Regions from separate parts of the Desulfitobacterium hafniense DCB-2 genome, predicted to be linked through region 1. Evidence: riboswitches for the same ligand, from Rfam matches in the RefSeq annotation. Region 1 holds a riboswitch; the other holds the start of a gene.

Region 1 (7,504 bases):
TCCACTTCTTAGCCGGAGAAATTAAGGACATGGATGGAATTATTAACAAAATACTCAATAGCTCCACAATCAATCAAACGGAGGCCAAATCCATATCGGAAGCCTTGAATCGTGTTACGAAGATCAGTGAGCAACTGACCAATGAGTTTATAGCCTTTAGTTTCTAGTGATTTGAATTCCAAAAAACGGATGAAGAAAATCGTCAGATAGAAACATCCCCTCCCGTCTTATATACCAGTAGCAGCTATGATGCTTCGAGGTATTGGAATGGGAGGGGATTCTATGTTTAAATTTAAAATTTCTAGAACTTTGATGTTGGGGATGTGCTTGACTCTGGCCGCTTCCGCTCCGGTGTATGCAAGTGAAGACAGAGATATGGGCCAGGTTTCAGGTGTCCAGCCGGCCCTGGCGAGCATGATGGTTGAACCCAGTGATCCGGTGGTAAGCCCTGGGCAAGAAGTTGATCCGGCACTGGCGGAACTGAACAAAGGGATCTATCAATTTATCTTCGAGGAACATCGCGGTGAGTTCGGGGACAAGGGGTTTTCTGTCACTCATACCGGCCTTATGAGTGATTATGTAGAGATCGGCATTCAGCCTTATAGTGAAGAAAGTGCTCAATATCTTTATGATAGGTTCGGTAAGGAAAAGGTGAAAGTGGTTGAAGGGGAATTCGCTTCGCCTTTAGCCGCAGCTGCAGGCGGAGCTGAGCCGGCTGTGAATCCTCTGGCTTCCGGTGGGGAGACAAGGAATGAGGCGCAGGCGGAGGGTGTTTCCGCTAAAAGTGACGAGGCTCAAGGAGAAGGTTCCGACGCTATGCTTTATGGATTAGGTGCTGCGGTAGTTCTGGGAGGAGGGGCTTTTGGAGTAAAGCGCACTCTTTCCCGGAGCAAAAAATAATCCCAGTGAAAAGAGTAAAAGAAATGGGGATGGAGATACTCTCTGTTAAGAAGAACTACCGAGGTGATGCACAGTGTTTAAGAGATTCCTGATTATTTTGGCTTCAGTGCTTTTACTGGCGGGTTGTGCGGCCAAGACGCCCCAGGATCAAAATGCTGATCTGGATAAACCCGGGCAGCAGGTAGGGACGGATTTGCCGGTCGGGGACCAAGGACAGACAGGCCCTGGTGTAGGACAAGGTAACGAGACAGAACAAAGTGCCAGCCTGGGAAACATCCATCTGGGCGATCCCTTCAGCCAGGCAGAGAAAATCTTAGGCAAGGACTATCAAGAAACTTTCTATGATGAGCCTGGGCATTTCCCTGAAGCCTGGTACAGCAGAGAGTATAAGCAAGGCATCAGGCTCATTGTCGGAAAAGATTCCGGCAAAGTGCTGGAGATTGACGCTATTGCCGCGGACTTCGCCACCAACCTCGGTGCCAAGGTAGGAGATACCGCTGAGAGAATTAAGGACGTGTATGCTGACAAATACAAACCCTTTGAAAGCAGACATGGTGAAGGACCTCTGGAAGGCTTCTATCTGCTGGAGGATGGTCAGCTCATGATCTTCGACTATAACAGGGAAGATAACCAATTGGTCAATACGAATGTGAAGCCGGATTCTAAGGTGGAGATGATCAGGTTGACCCAATCTCAATATCTGGATTAAAGGCGATAAACAGGCGAAAACGCATCCGCAATTTGGGATGCGTTTTTGTTTGGAAACCAATCCGCCAAACCATAATATATTAAAAATAGGGGAGGGAGAGAGTTTTCACGATCTATTCAGCATTACGCCCGGACAGCCTGGCTCCCAGGTCAAAGGCTTGCCGGCAATCCTGAGGGAATCGCTCTTGGCGCACCTGGGCTTTATGCTGCTCATTAAATCGAGAGGCTTCATAGTTGGAGTAGTTGTCAAACTGATAGGTATCTGTGGCCAGGAGATATTCGGAAGGTCCATTAAGGAGTTCGAGGCTGCGGGCATTGGCTTTAAAAACCGCTTCGTAACCAAGCTGAGGCAGGAAATCTTCGGGAACATTCATCGTGTAGATAAAACCTGAGGCCACTTTTCTTGGGAAAAAAGTACGCTGGCCTTCATTATAGGAAAGAAGGGAGAAAAACAGCCGCTCCAGGAAGGAGCGCATTGCTCCGGTGACATTGCCAAAGTAAATGGGCGAACCCAGCAGCAGGGCATCGCACTTCAGCACTTCTTCCAAAAGGGGGGTCAGCTCATCTTTAAGGACACAATGCCCTATCCGGCTGGAGTTCTTGCGTTTGCACCCAAAGCAGCTGATGCATCCTTTATAATTCAGATCATAAAGATGAAACAGGTCTGTTTCGGCACCTACAGATTGCGCTCCTTCAAGGGCTTTATGCAATAATGTAGCCGTGTTCCATTGCTTGCGGGGGCCGCCATTAACAGCAATAACCTTCATAGTCAATACCTCAACTCCTTATGTTAATGGGTTTGCTTAATTGAGCAGTAATTTACCTTCACTTCTATTATATTAGGGAGAGTCTTAAAAACAAAGGTTTGCAATTATGAGCAAGGATGTTTATAATACTGAAAAGAAGTGAATAACTGGATGAGGTTTTCAGGAGAACAGGGTAAGCTAACCATGATGAACTGAAAACGGACAGAACTCTGGAGAGTTCCGCAAGGACGCCGAAGGGGCAAGACAGCAAAGCTGTTCAATCTCTCAGGCAAAAGGACAGAGCGCATAGTTTGTGAACGATGCTAAGGCAGGCGATAACTGCCAATAAGCGGGTTCGCAAATGCTCGTGTACCGGAGTCAAACTTAAGATTTGGCTTTTTTTTATTGGTGAAAAGAAAGGAAAAAAACAAAAAAGAAAAGGGGTAAAGAAAAATGAGCTTAGAACCAACCCGTGATACGTCCAATCGCGTGATTATTTCCATCTTAGGCAAGGATCAAATAGGAATTATCGCCTGGCTGACCGGGCGCTTAGCTGAAAAATCCATCAATGTCCTGGATCTCAGTCAAACTATTCTCCAGGGTTTTTTCACCATGATTATGATCGTGGATGTTACTCAATCCACGGCCTCCTCCTTAACCGAGCTCACCAAGCAATTGCAAAGCGAGGGAGAAGCCCGGGGCTTAAAGGTCAATGTCCAGCATGAAGATATTTTTGAATTCATGCATCGAGTATAGGGGGGATTATAGTGAAAATGCATCTGGCTCCTCAGGAAATACTGCAAACCATTGCAATGGTGGAAAATGAGAATTTAGACATCCGTACCATCACTATGGGCATAAGTCTGTTGGACTGTGCCGGAGATGATGTACAACAGGTGGAACAAAAAATCTACGATAAAATTACCCGTCAAGCTGAGCATTTAGTCAGTGTAGGGGAAAGCTTAGCCGCTCGTTACGGCATTCCTATTGTCAATAAAAGAGTCTCGGTAACTCCGGTGGCCCTTTTAGGCTCCAACTTTAATCCCGAAGAAATGGTCCGCTTGGCTAAAGCCTTAGACAGAGCGGCCAAGACGGTGGGGATTAACTTCCTGGGAGGTTTTTCCGCCCTCGTTCAAAAAGGCTTAACCAAGGGAGACCGCTCCTTAATTGAAGCGATTCCCCAAGCCTTGGCGGAGACAGAGTTTGTCTGCTCCTCGGTGAATATCGGTTCCACCAAATCCGGAATCAATATGGATGCTGTGCTGAGGATGGGGGAAGTCATCCTGGACAGCGCCCGGCGGACAGCGGCTCAGGATGGCATCGCCGCAGCCAAGCTCGTGGTCTTCTGCAACGCCCCGGAGGATAATCCCTTCATGGCCGGAGCCTTTCACGGCGTGGGAGAGCCGGAGGCGGTGATCAACGTGGGGGTCAGCGGTCCCGGCGTCGTTGCCCATGCCGTCAAGAAAAGCCCCCAGGCGGATTTGGGAGAACTGGCCAACCTCATTAAACGAACCTCCTTTAAGATTACCCGCATGGGAGAATTGATTGGCAGAGAAGCTTCCCAAGCTTTGCAGGTTCCCTTCGGCATTGTGGATCTTTCCCTGGCACCGACCCCGGCTGTGGGAGACAGTGTAGCAGAAATTCTTGAGAACATGGGACTGGAACGCTGCGGCGCCCATGGGACCACGGCTGCTTTAGCCCTGCTTAATGATGCGGTGAAAAAAGGAGGAGCCATGGCATCCTCCCATGTGGGCGGTTTAAGTGGAGCCTTTATCCCTGTCTCCGAAGATGCAGGCATGATCGAAGCTGTGGAAGTCGGCGCCCTGAGCATCGAGAAGCTGGAGGCCATGACCTGTGTTTGCTCGGTGGGATTGGATATGATCGCTATCCCCGGAGATGTGGAGCCGGAAACCATCGCCGGGATTATCGCCGACGAGGCTGCTATCGGCATGATTAATAAGAAGACAACCGCGGTACGGGTGATACCGGCCATCGGCAAAAAGGTGGGGGATCGGGTTGAGTTCGGCGGACTGCTGGGCAGCGCCCCGGTGATTAAGCTGAACCCCTTCTCTTCCCGTGAATTTATCCGGCGGGGCGGCAGAATTCCTGCCCCCATAACCAGTCTATCCAACTAAAATTGTCCTTTGCTGAAAAAGAGAATTGGAAAGTGATTCCAATCACATTTTTTTAGGGTAATTCAGGTTAGAATAAGTCATAAGCAAATGATTGAATCATAAGCAAATGGCCTGCAGGAAAAAGGGGGATTTTATAATGGCACAAATTATGAAAAATATTGAGTTTTCCCAAGTTCTGGACCTGAAAGAGCTGATTACTTACCAACAGGGACAAGTGATCAGCCGCACCCTTGCTCAGACTCCTATCGTCAGCATTACCCTGTTTTCCCTGGATGAGGGGGAGGGAATCAGCACTCATACCACTTCGGGAGACGCCATGGTGCAGATTCTGGATGGCGAAGCGGAAATCACCATCGGAGATAAAGTCTTGATCGTGAAAGAGGGAGAGACCCTGATCATGCCCTCCGACGTTCCCCACGGTTTGGAAGCCAGGAAACGGTTTAAAATGCTTTTGACGGTGATTAAGTACTAGGAATAATATTTTGATGAGGCAGACGCGGGAGCCTGTCTCTTAGCTAAAGACGTGGGGATGTAGCTCTAGCACTGTGGGAAAGCGCTTGCCTCGCATGTAAGAAGTCGTGGGTTCGAATCCTATCATCTCTATCATGAAATAAATGACGGTATAATATCTGACCATTTTTAGGTATGTTCAGATTTATACCGTCTTTGTTTTATTAACAGATATGTCTACAAAAAGCATAAAACGAATTCTTAACCATGCCAATAATATCGGAGTTCCTGTATTAAAAATGGGAATTATCTAGTGATGCAGATAAGCTAACTGCTATAAAGATAAATTAACCAGTAAATATGAACGCATAATATTCTGGCATATCTTTCGACTAGTGTAGCTCTTATTGGTTTAGCCTGGATTATTGTTTAAGTTTTAAGTAAAAATATGGTATAATAAGACGAGGTGGTTTTAGGTGAGAGATTTAGAAAAATTAATTGATGAGGTTAACGGCTCCATGGCGATGGAAGGAATGCCACTTACGCAGTCTGATAAGGATAGAATCAGATATTGTGCAGGAAATGATAAATTGGTTGAGAAAACCATAGCTGAACTCGTTAAAAAGCATACAGCTGCCCACGACTATGACCATGAACAACAATTATGATTACAGTTATGAATGGGATCACAAATATTGCTATCCCCATTCTAATGTGCTGATAAACAAGCTGAGAATTGAGGATGCGGAAAAACTGCGCATAGCAGAAAGAGAAATCACCTCTTTGCGAATTGCAAATGCCAAATTAAACGTTATACGAGGTGATTTTGATCTGCTTCATTTGAAAACGATCCACAAGTATGTATTCGGCGATGTTTACGAATGGGCTGGCAAACTTCGATGCGTTAACGTGGCAAAAGGCAATATGTTCTGCAACTATCAGTTTATTGAACCAAATGCCCATATACTATTTCGGAAATTAAAAGAAGAAAACTACCTTAAAGACGTCCCCCGAGATGAAGTTCCACTTCGTTTGGCGTTCTACCTTAGCGAGATTAATGCCCTACACCCTTTTAGGGAAGGTAACGGTAGAGTGCAAAGGCTCTTTATCGAATATCTGGCTGAAAACATAGGTTATCAAGTGGACTTTTCTCAAGTGACCGACAAGCAGATGGTTGAAGCAAGCGCTGCTTCTTTCTTGTGTGATTATGCTAAAATGAATGAGATTTTGATGGCGATAACCGAACCTCTTTCTGAATAACAAATATTAACAATCAATCAAGCACTATTTTGAGGGTGCTTTAAGCACGGACCGGGAGAGCGCTTGCTTCGCATGTGAGAAGTTGTGGGTTCGAGTCCCATCATCTCCATCCCAAAAGACATACCTTGTCATATATTACTATCTGGAATTCGTCTGTGCGAGTCTTTTTCGTTTTAGGGGAGGGGTTCCTGTGATAAAGCAAACCAAAGAAAGCTTAGACATTTTGTTCCCTGTGTAAAAAATAAAAAATCTGCCACAATATATGTGACAGAAATGTGAATTTCTTTGATTTCTTGTACTTAATGTACCATAAAATGAGAAAAATTACAAGCCTTGTACTGAGTAGGCTCCAGGTGTATTAAGTATATGAGGTGATTAAAATGGAACAGAAAAGTGTAACGGCACTGGTCAGCACATTTTCCAGGGCATACCACGCAGAGAACAATGAAGTGAAAATTTTTAATGACAGTATGGCAAGGCTCTTCTTAAGCGAAGAAGAATACGGACAAATATCGAAAAATATGGCGGAAGGTATTGGGTTTTTTAATCCGTCCTTTAAAGGGACACCGGATGAGGCTTTAAGATGGGTAGTGGATAATCAACTATCTCCTTCACCCCTTGGCAGAGCGGCATTTACAGAAAAAGCACTTTACGCTGCAGTGTCAAGCGGCGCAAGACAGTATCTGATTCTGGGTGCAGGGTATGACAGTTTTGCCTATCGCCAGCCTGCTTGGGCTAAGGAAATACAGATTTTTGAGATTGATCACCCAGCTACGGCAAAGGATAAAAGGGCTAAACTGGAAAAGGCCAAGCTAACCATACCCGATAATGTCCAATATATTACGGCCGATTTTATGAAACAAGAATGGCAGACGGCCTTGACTCAAAACATTAAATTTAATAAAAACCAAACCAGCTTTTGCAGTATTTTAGGCGTTGTCTATTATCTTTCGGTGCAAACATTTGTAGATCTGATTTCTGGGCTCAGTGCTCTTTTACCTGTGGGTAGTTCTATTGTATTTGACTATCCTGATGAAAACACCTACACCGACAAAGGGGGAGAACGGGCAAAAAAACAAGCGATGTTGGCAGCGACGGCCAATGAAAAAATGCTTGCCGGCTATTCTTATGAAGATATGGAGAATGTACTTTCCTCCCACGGGTTCTTGATATATGAGCATCTAACGCCTGGGGAAGTGACAGGACAATATTTTGAAGCCTACAATCACGCCAATCCTTTGCATCCGATGACTGCATTTGACAATGTGAATTATTGCCTTGCGGTAAGAAAATAAGCATAATCTT
Region 2 (7,504 bases), 1.3 Mb from region 1:
CAAATCCCTTGGAGGATGCATTGATATCCCCTTCCTCAGGAACTTTCTTCTCAAGGGCACTGCTTTTGAGTTGCACCCATTGATAGGCAACATAGCCGATAAGGATAATTCCCACCATCCCTTTTATGTACAGTTCATTCATATACCCACTCAGGACAACACCCAGGGCCAATCCGGGAATCCCTATAAGCAAAAGCCGGAGGACTAAATCCCGGCGGACTAAGCGCCGCATTTGGAACCCCTGCACCGAGGAACCCATCATGGATAAAATCATTCCCGCCAAAAGAGCTTGTTGGCTGGGCAAAACAAAAAGGAGCAGAGGTACCGCCACCAGCCCGAACCCAAACCCTGTCAAAACCTGAATAAAGGTGGCAAAGAACGTAATTCCACTCATGGCGAGCCATAATTCCCATGATAACATCTCCACACAAACACCCTCTTTAATCTAAACTTAATCTATTTATGACCCTCTGCTTTATGAGTATTCCCTTTTCTTCTCTGAATCTTGACAGCATTCCCTGTATTTCCTATAGTGAGTTAAGAAGGAAAGGTGATTCTTATGGCTCAAAAAACCAACGCCGCCCGCATCCTCGATCAAGCCGGTATAGCCTATGAATTAATCCCCTATGAGGTGGATGAAGCGGATCTTTCCGCCACTACCGTCGCCCAAAAGGTAAACATGCCTCCTGAATTGATCTACAAAACCCTGGTAACCCGAGGAGATAAAACAGGCATTCTGATCGCCTGCATCCCTGCCCATTATGAGCTGAACCTTAAAGCCCTCGCCCAAGTGAGCGGCAACAAGAAAATGGAAGTGGTTCCTCTCAAAGAAGTTCAGCCCCTGACCGGTTATATACGGGGAGGGGTCTCTCCTTTAGGAACTAAAAAAAAATACCCCGTCTATTTTCAGGAAGATATGCTCCAGCACGAGAAAATTGCCGTAAGTGCCGGGACGCGAGGCTTGCAGATCCTTGCTCTGTCTCAGGACCTGCTCAGGATCACCCAGGGCAAGGTTGGGCCCATCGCTCATCCTGCCTGAATCAACATAAATCTTCTCCTCACACCCTGAACTCCCTCCTCTCCTTGTATGAAGACGGACAAGAGGTAAATACTAACCTTATGTCACTTTGAATTACCAGGGTAAAGGAGAGATTCTATGAGCTTCCGGATTCCTCAGTTCAATCCGCCTGATTTTGACGGTGAGCCTTTGGCAAGTGCTCCCAATGCCACCCTTGTCGAAGTCCTTCAGGATGGGGTAGCCCCCGACCATTTCCATGGTATGTCAATCTATCCCGAATACTTTAAAATCAACGGCCAATGGCTCCTTGCTTCCCAAAGCCGCATGGACGGTGTTCCCGTGCTCATGGAGAACGGCACGATGCAAATCATCGAATTCCGCAATCTGAAAAAAGGCCATAAAGTGGTGATCGGGCGGACGGAAGATGCCAGTGAAGGCATTTATGTCTATGCCGAAGGTTTTGCTTCCAAGGACAGCAATAGAGATATTTTTGCCTTTCGCTCCGGCCGTTCCCGGGAGACGGCCTATTCAAAGGATTATAACCATCTTTATGATCTGCTGCGTCACGAAAAAGACAACGGTTATGTGGTCTGGGTGCTGGGACCTGCCGTGGTTTTTGATTACGACTCCCGGGTGGCCCTGGCCGCCTTGATCGAAAAAGGCTATGTTCACGCCATTTTGGCCGGCAATGCCATGGCCACCCATGATCTTGAGGCCGGCATCCTGGGTACTGCTTTAGGGCAAAATATCTACACTCAGGAGTCTCAGCCTAACGGTCATTACAATCATTTGGATATCATCAATATGGCCAGAAAAGCCGGGTCACTGGAAAAACTCATTGAAGCTCAGAACCTGAGTGAAGGTGTGGTCCCTGCCGCATTAAATAAGAACATCCCTTTGATCCTGGCGGGCTCTATCCGTGATGACGGTCCCCTGCCCTCTGTATGGGCCAATGTCTACGCAGCTCAGGATGAAATGCGCCGGCAAACCAAACAGGCCACCACCCTCATCTGCCTGGCCACCCAGCTCCATACCATCGCTGCCGGCAATATGACACCTGCTTATACCCAGAGGGATGGGCAGCTGCGTCCTGTCTACATCTATGCTGTGGATGTGGCGGAGTTCACCTTAAATAAGCTGAGAGATCGGGGGTCTCTCGAAGTCACCACCATCGTGGCCAATGTCCAGGACTTTCTCGTCAATGTCAATAATAATCTTAATGAATAACAACCCTATGCGAATGAAGCCAATTGCATAAGTTAAAACAGAAAAAGGCCCCTGGCCTAGAGGAGGAAAAAAGCATGAAAGTGAAGATTATCCAATCCCTTCGTCAGGAAGGGCTGGAGCAGAAAATGAATGCCTTCTTTCAAGAGCATGAAGGGAACATCGAAATCATTGAAATCCAATGGAAAGCTTTTTTAGAGCATTATGTAATGATCCTCTATAACGAGAAAAAATAGTCACGAATAAACCATCGTGACTATTTTTATACACTAATTATATAACGAAAGAGCTTTTTAAGGAAACAATTAAATTCAACACTAAGCTTTCCGGGGTGGTATAGTTCGGATCTACATTAAAGTAGCCGTGACGGGGAAACTGGAATTTATCCTGGGGTTTGGCCTCTTTCATATAAGGTTCCACAAACCCTTGCCTTATTTCCAGAGAATTGGGATTGATATAATCATCCTGAATTAACGGCTCATAGAGGCGAAACTCTGCCGGCACTGCCTGAGTGGCTTCCACCCAATGAATCGTCCCCTTGACCTTGCGGCCGGTAAATCCTGTGCCGCTTTTTGTTTCCGGATCATAGGTGCAACGAATCTCGATGATCTTGCCCTCATCATCCTTGATGACCTCTTCACACTTAATAAAGTAGGCATCCATCAAACGAACTTCATTGCCCGGGTAAAGGCGGTGGTACTTCGGCGGCGGGACCTCCATGAAATCTTCCTGCTCGATGTAAATCTCCCTGGAAAAAGGAATCTTGCGTTTCCCCATCTCAGGGTTCTCTTTATTGTGATCGGCATCCAGCCTTTCCACTTGGCCTTCCGGGTAATTGGTAATGACCACCTTCAAGGGACGGATGACCGCCATGGGCCGGGACACTTTGAGCTTCAGATCTTCCCGAATAAAGTGCTCCAGCATTTTGGAATCCACCACACTGTCCGCTCTGGCCACACCAATGGCTTGGGCAAAATTGCGGATGGCTTCAGGGGTATATCCCCGGCGGCGCAGCCCGGAGATGGTGGGCATTCTGGGATCATCCCAACCATCCACCACTTTTTCGTCCACCAGCTGCTTCAGCTTGCGCTTGCTCATCACCGTATTGGTCATATTTAAGCGGGCAAATTCATATTGATGTGGGACATGTTCCATCTCACATTCCCGAACGACCCAATCATAGAGGGGACGGTGATCTTCAAATTCTAAAGTACAGATAGAGTGAGTTATCCCTTCGATAGCATCCTCTAAAGGATGGGCATAATCATACATGGGGTAGATGCACCATGTGTCCCCTGTATTATGGTGGGTGGCATGGGCAATCCGATAAAGGACAGGATCCCGCATATTGATGTTAGGTGAGCCCATATCGATCTTAGCCCGGAGAACCTTTTCTCCGTCCTTAAATTCACCTTGACGCATTCTCTCAAAGAGCTCCAGGTTCTCGGCCACGCTGCGGTTGCGGTAAGGGCTTTCCTTACCGGCCTCAGTCAGGGTGCCGCGGCTTTTTCTAATCTCCTCAGCGGATAAATCACAAACATACGCTTTGCCCTTTTCGATCAGCAGAACGGCTCGCTTATGCATCTCCGCAAAATAATCGGAAGCGAAAAAGAGGTTGTCCCAGTCAAACCCCAACCACTTGACATCTTCTTTGATGGATTCTACATATTCAGTATCTTCTTTGACCGGATTCGTATCATCAAACCGCAAATTGGTTTTTCCTTTGAATTCGTCGGCCAAACCAAAGTTCAAACAGATGGATTTAGCATGCCCAATATGCAGGTAACCATTGGGCTCGGGGGGAAACCGTGTCGTGATTTCTTCTACCTTTCCCTCCCGTAAATCCTCAAGGATAATGCTGCGTAAAAAATTAGAGGATTTATTCTCGTTATCCACGAATACCAACCTTTCCTAGGGAATCTTATCTCCTACTGTAACGGAAGACCTCTCCAGTAGTGTTACCCGAATTCTCGTCCTTCACCCATTGCTGCTTATAAATGATAGTCTCCCGCAGCCTCCGGCTGATAAAGAATTTTTTCCACCTTAAAGCGGACGACACCACCGGGAACCTTCCAGTCGATGATATCTCCTTCCAGATAGCCCAGAATAGCCGTCCCTACGGGAGCAAGAATTGAAATCTTATCCTCCAGAAGATCGGCATCCTCAGGATACACTAAAGTATAGACGGTTTCTTCGCCTGTCTCCAGATCCTTCAGCAAGATTCTGGAATTCATGGTGATGGCATTCCCTGGGATCTTTTCAGAAGGCACCACATCCGCCCCATTTAACTCATGCTCAAGATCTTTTAAGTAATCCTTGTTTTTAGCGCTGCCAAACTCTCTTTCCTTATTGATAAGTTTGAGCAGACGCTCACGGTCCACAGCTGTAATACTGATCTTTCTACTCATTTCTCCTGAACCTTCCTTTTCTAATGATGAATAGCTAAATATAGAGCGACTATCGCCAGATAGCCGCTGTCAAAAGTTTATGTACTTCAAAAAAGGGAAAATCACTAAACCATTTTAATTATATACTATTTTCTATAATAAGTAAATGTTAGGCATATTCCCAAAAATAATTCTTGAATAAAATGGGAGCGGTAATTATAATTATAGATACAATTCCAGAAAATGCGGTGGCAATCTGGAATTTACGAAAAACTGCATAGGAATGCTGGATGAGATTTACGGGAGAAGGGCACGGCCCGCCGAAGAAGTTGAAACTTTCAGGTGACTGGAATAAGTCAGGGACCGTAAATTGACAGCACTCTGGAGAGACTCGATTAGAGCGCCGAAGGGGCAATACAATGACGTGTTGTTAAATCTCTCAGGCAAAAGGACAGAGAAGGAACAGGGACTGCTACAGAGCAATCTCTTACTTTTGTACCTATCGTCCGAATATTCAGAGTCAATCGCTAAGGATTGACTCTTTTTATATATAAATTGCCATCCTTTTTGCGGGAGGCTGCCGCAACGGAGATGTGCAGAGAGATGCGAAAAGAGAGATTAAAGGAGGAACACTCAATGGATGCCTTGCATAATTTTATCGTCTGGCTGAACGACTATCTCTGGGGCCCACCGATGCTTGCTTTGCTTTTTGGCACGCACTTATTCCTTACGTTTCGTACTCGTGGTATTCAAAGGCATATTTTTAAGGGGATCAAATTATCTCTTACGAAGGATCCTGATGCCAGCGGCGATGTGAGCCAATTCGGAGCTCTGACCACCGCTCTCGCCGCTACCATCGGAACCGGTAATATCGTCGGGGTAGCTACGGCCGTGGCTTTAGGCGGCCCCGGTGCCGTACTTTGGTGCTGGCTCACCGGGGTATTCGGAATTGCCACCAAATATGGGGAGGCCTTATTGGCGGTGAAATACCGGGTTAAAACCGCTGACGGCACCATGCTGGGCGGCCCTATGTATGCTTTGGAAAGAGGCCTGGGCCAGAAGTGGCTGGCTGTACTCTTCTGCATCTTTACTTCTATTGCCGCCTTTGGTATTGGCAATATGACTCAGGCTAATTCTATTTCCGGCATGCTGAATTCTCAATTTAACGTCAACCCTATCATTACCGGTCTTCTCTTAGCTTCCCTCACTGGAATTGTAATCATCGGCGGAGTGAAGTGGATCGCCCGGGTCTGTGAAAAATTTGTCCCCTTTATGGCGATTGCCTATGTCCTTGGTTGTATCATTATCCTGATTATAAACGCCTCCTATGTCTGGCCCGCCATTGTCTTGATCTGTGAATCGGCTTTCACCCCCACTGCAGCCGGCGGCGGATTCGTCGGTGCCAGTATCATCATGGCCGCCCGTTACGGGATTGCCAGGGGTCTTTTCTCCAATGAATCCGGTTTGGGTTCCGCCCCCATCGTCGCTGCCGCCGCTCAGACCAGGAATCCTGTCCGTCAGGCTCTCGTCTCGGCCACCGGTACCTTCTGGGATACCGTTGTCGTCTGCTTAATGACCGGTCTGGTCGTGGTCAGCAGTGTCCTTAGCAACCCGACCGCCGCCGAAGGGTTAAAAGGCGGTGATTTAACTTCTATGGCTTTTAGCCAGATTCCAGTAATTGGCCCTATCGTTTTAACCTTCGGGCTTTTGACCTTTGTTTTCTCTACCATCCTGGGCTGGTCTTACTATGGTGAAAGAGCTGTGGAATACCTCTTTGGCAAAAAAGGCATCCTCCCTTACCGCCTCCTCTGGGTTCTCGCTGTTTTAGCCGGTTCTTTGGTCACTCTGCAATTCGTCTGGGATTTGGCGGATGCAATGAACGCTATGATGGCTATTCCCAACCTTGTGGCACTCCTTCTTTTAAGCGGAGTTATTGTCTCGGAAACCAGGAAGTATCTATGGGAAGATCGTCTGGATGAAGCCTCTGATGAGCCCATCCCCGTCATTCAGAATAAATAAGCTCTCGGTGGAGCTCAGTCTGCTCAATGATAGTTTTCGCATAGATGACAAACTACGAGACACCTCTCCCTTGCGGAGAGGTGTCTCTCTGTGCCTTATCCTATCCCATAGAACTGGGGAGAATTTCTAGCCAGTAGTTATCCGGATCATTGATAAAATAGATCCCCATGGCTTCATTTTCATAACAGATGCAGCCCATTTTTTGATGGTGTTCATGAGCTCCCTGGAAATCATCCACCGTTAAGGCCAGATGAAACTCATTATCGCCCAGATTATACGGTTCTGTTCTATCCCTTAACCAGGTAAGTTCCAAGGCATGAGCGGTTACCCCATCCCCCAGATAAATAATAATGAATTCCCCGCTCTCCGGAGCTATACGCCTGACTTCCTTTAACCCTAATGCCTCTTCGTAAAATTTAAGACTTTTCTCCAGGTTCAGCACATTGATATTATTGTGTGTAAATTTAAATTTCATGGCCATCATCCCCTTCGTTTATTTTAGACACGCTTTCTTTTCCGAGAATTAATTATCGACGAAACTCTCTATTGTCTTGCATATTCATCCATATTATAGTAATTTTTTATAGAGAACACAATCTTCCGATCATTTTAGATGAGGTGATTTTTATGAAAGCTCCCCTCGAAAAGCTAGGACTTCGTATTGAGTATATTCAGCACAGTGGTTTCATCGTGGAAACCGATAGGGAGTTCCTTGTCTTTGACTATTATCAAGGTCAAGTCCAGTTGCCCAGCCATAAGCAGATCACTGTTTTTTCCTCCCATGTCCATCCGGATCATTACAATCCTGAAATCTTCCAGTGGCAAACCCACTATCCTAATACTCACTATATCCTCA

Evidence for each region. A riboswitch is a leader RNA that binds a small molecule or an ion and turns the genes downstream of it on or off. The one in region 1 is predicted to bind glycine.
Region 2: another riboswitch for glycine. It lies ahead of DHAF_RS24330 (alanine/glycine:cation symporter family protein); the one in region 1 lies ahead of DHAF_RS05650 (ACT domain-containing protein).

What each region holds. Positions count from the first base shown of each region.
Region 1 is NC_011830.1:1,216,827-1,224,330, forward strand. It holds gene DHAF_RS26730 (methyl-accepting chemotaxis protein) at 1-167, shown strand, start outside; gene DHAF_RS05635 (hypothetical protein) at 283-900, shown strand; gene DHAF_RS05640 (hypothetical protein) at 974-1,609, shown strand; gene DHAF_RS05645 (flavodoxin family protein) at 1,722-2,375, opposite strand; glycine riboswitch at 2,575-2,665, shown strand; gene DHAF_RS05650 (ACT domain-containing protein) at 2,808-3,110, shown strand; gene DHAF_RS05655 (PFL family protein) at 3,122-4,489, shown strand; gene DHAF_RS05660 (cupin domain-containing protein) at 4,626-4,961, shown strand; tRNA gene DHAF_RS05665 (tRNA-Ala) at 5,015-5,092, shown strand; gene DHAF_RS05670 (hypothetical protein) at 5,416-5,607, shown strand; gene DHAF_RS05675 (Fic family protein) at 5,585-6,199, shown strand; gene DHAF_RS05680 (class I SAM-dependent methyltransferase) at 6,580-7,494, shown strand.
Region 2 is NC_011830.1:5,202,100-5,209,603, forward strand. It holds gene DHAF_RS24305 (sulfite exporter TauE/SafE family protein) at 1-427, opposite strand, end outside; gene ybaK (Cys-tRNA(Pro) deacylase) at 560-1,039, shown strand; gene DHAF_RS24315 (putative NPN-dependent ornithine cyclodeaminase) at 1,157-2,245, shown strand; gene DHAF_RS26240 (hypothetical protein) at 2,320-2,478, shown strand; gene DHAF_RS24320 (glutamine--tRNA ligase/YqeY domain fusion protein) at 2,516-4,138, opposite strand; gene rnk (nucleoside diphosphate kinase regulator) at 4,234-4,650, opposite strand; glycine riboswitch at 5,001-5,094, shown strand; gene DHAF_RS24330 (alanine/glycine:cation symporter family protein) at 5,266-6,648, shown strand; gene DHAF_RS24335 (VOC family protein) at 6,749-7,132, opposite strand; gene DHAF_RS24340 (MBL fold metallo-hydrolase) at 7,276-7,504, shown strand, end outside.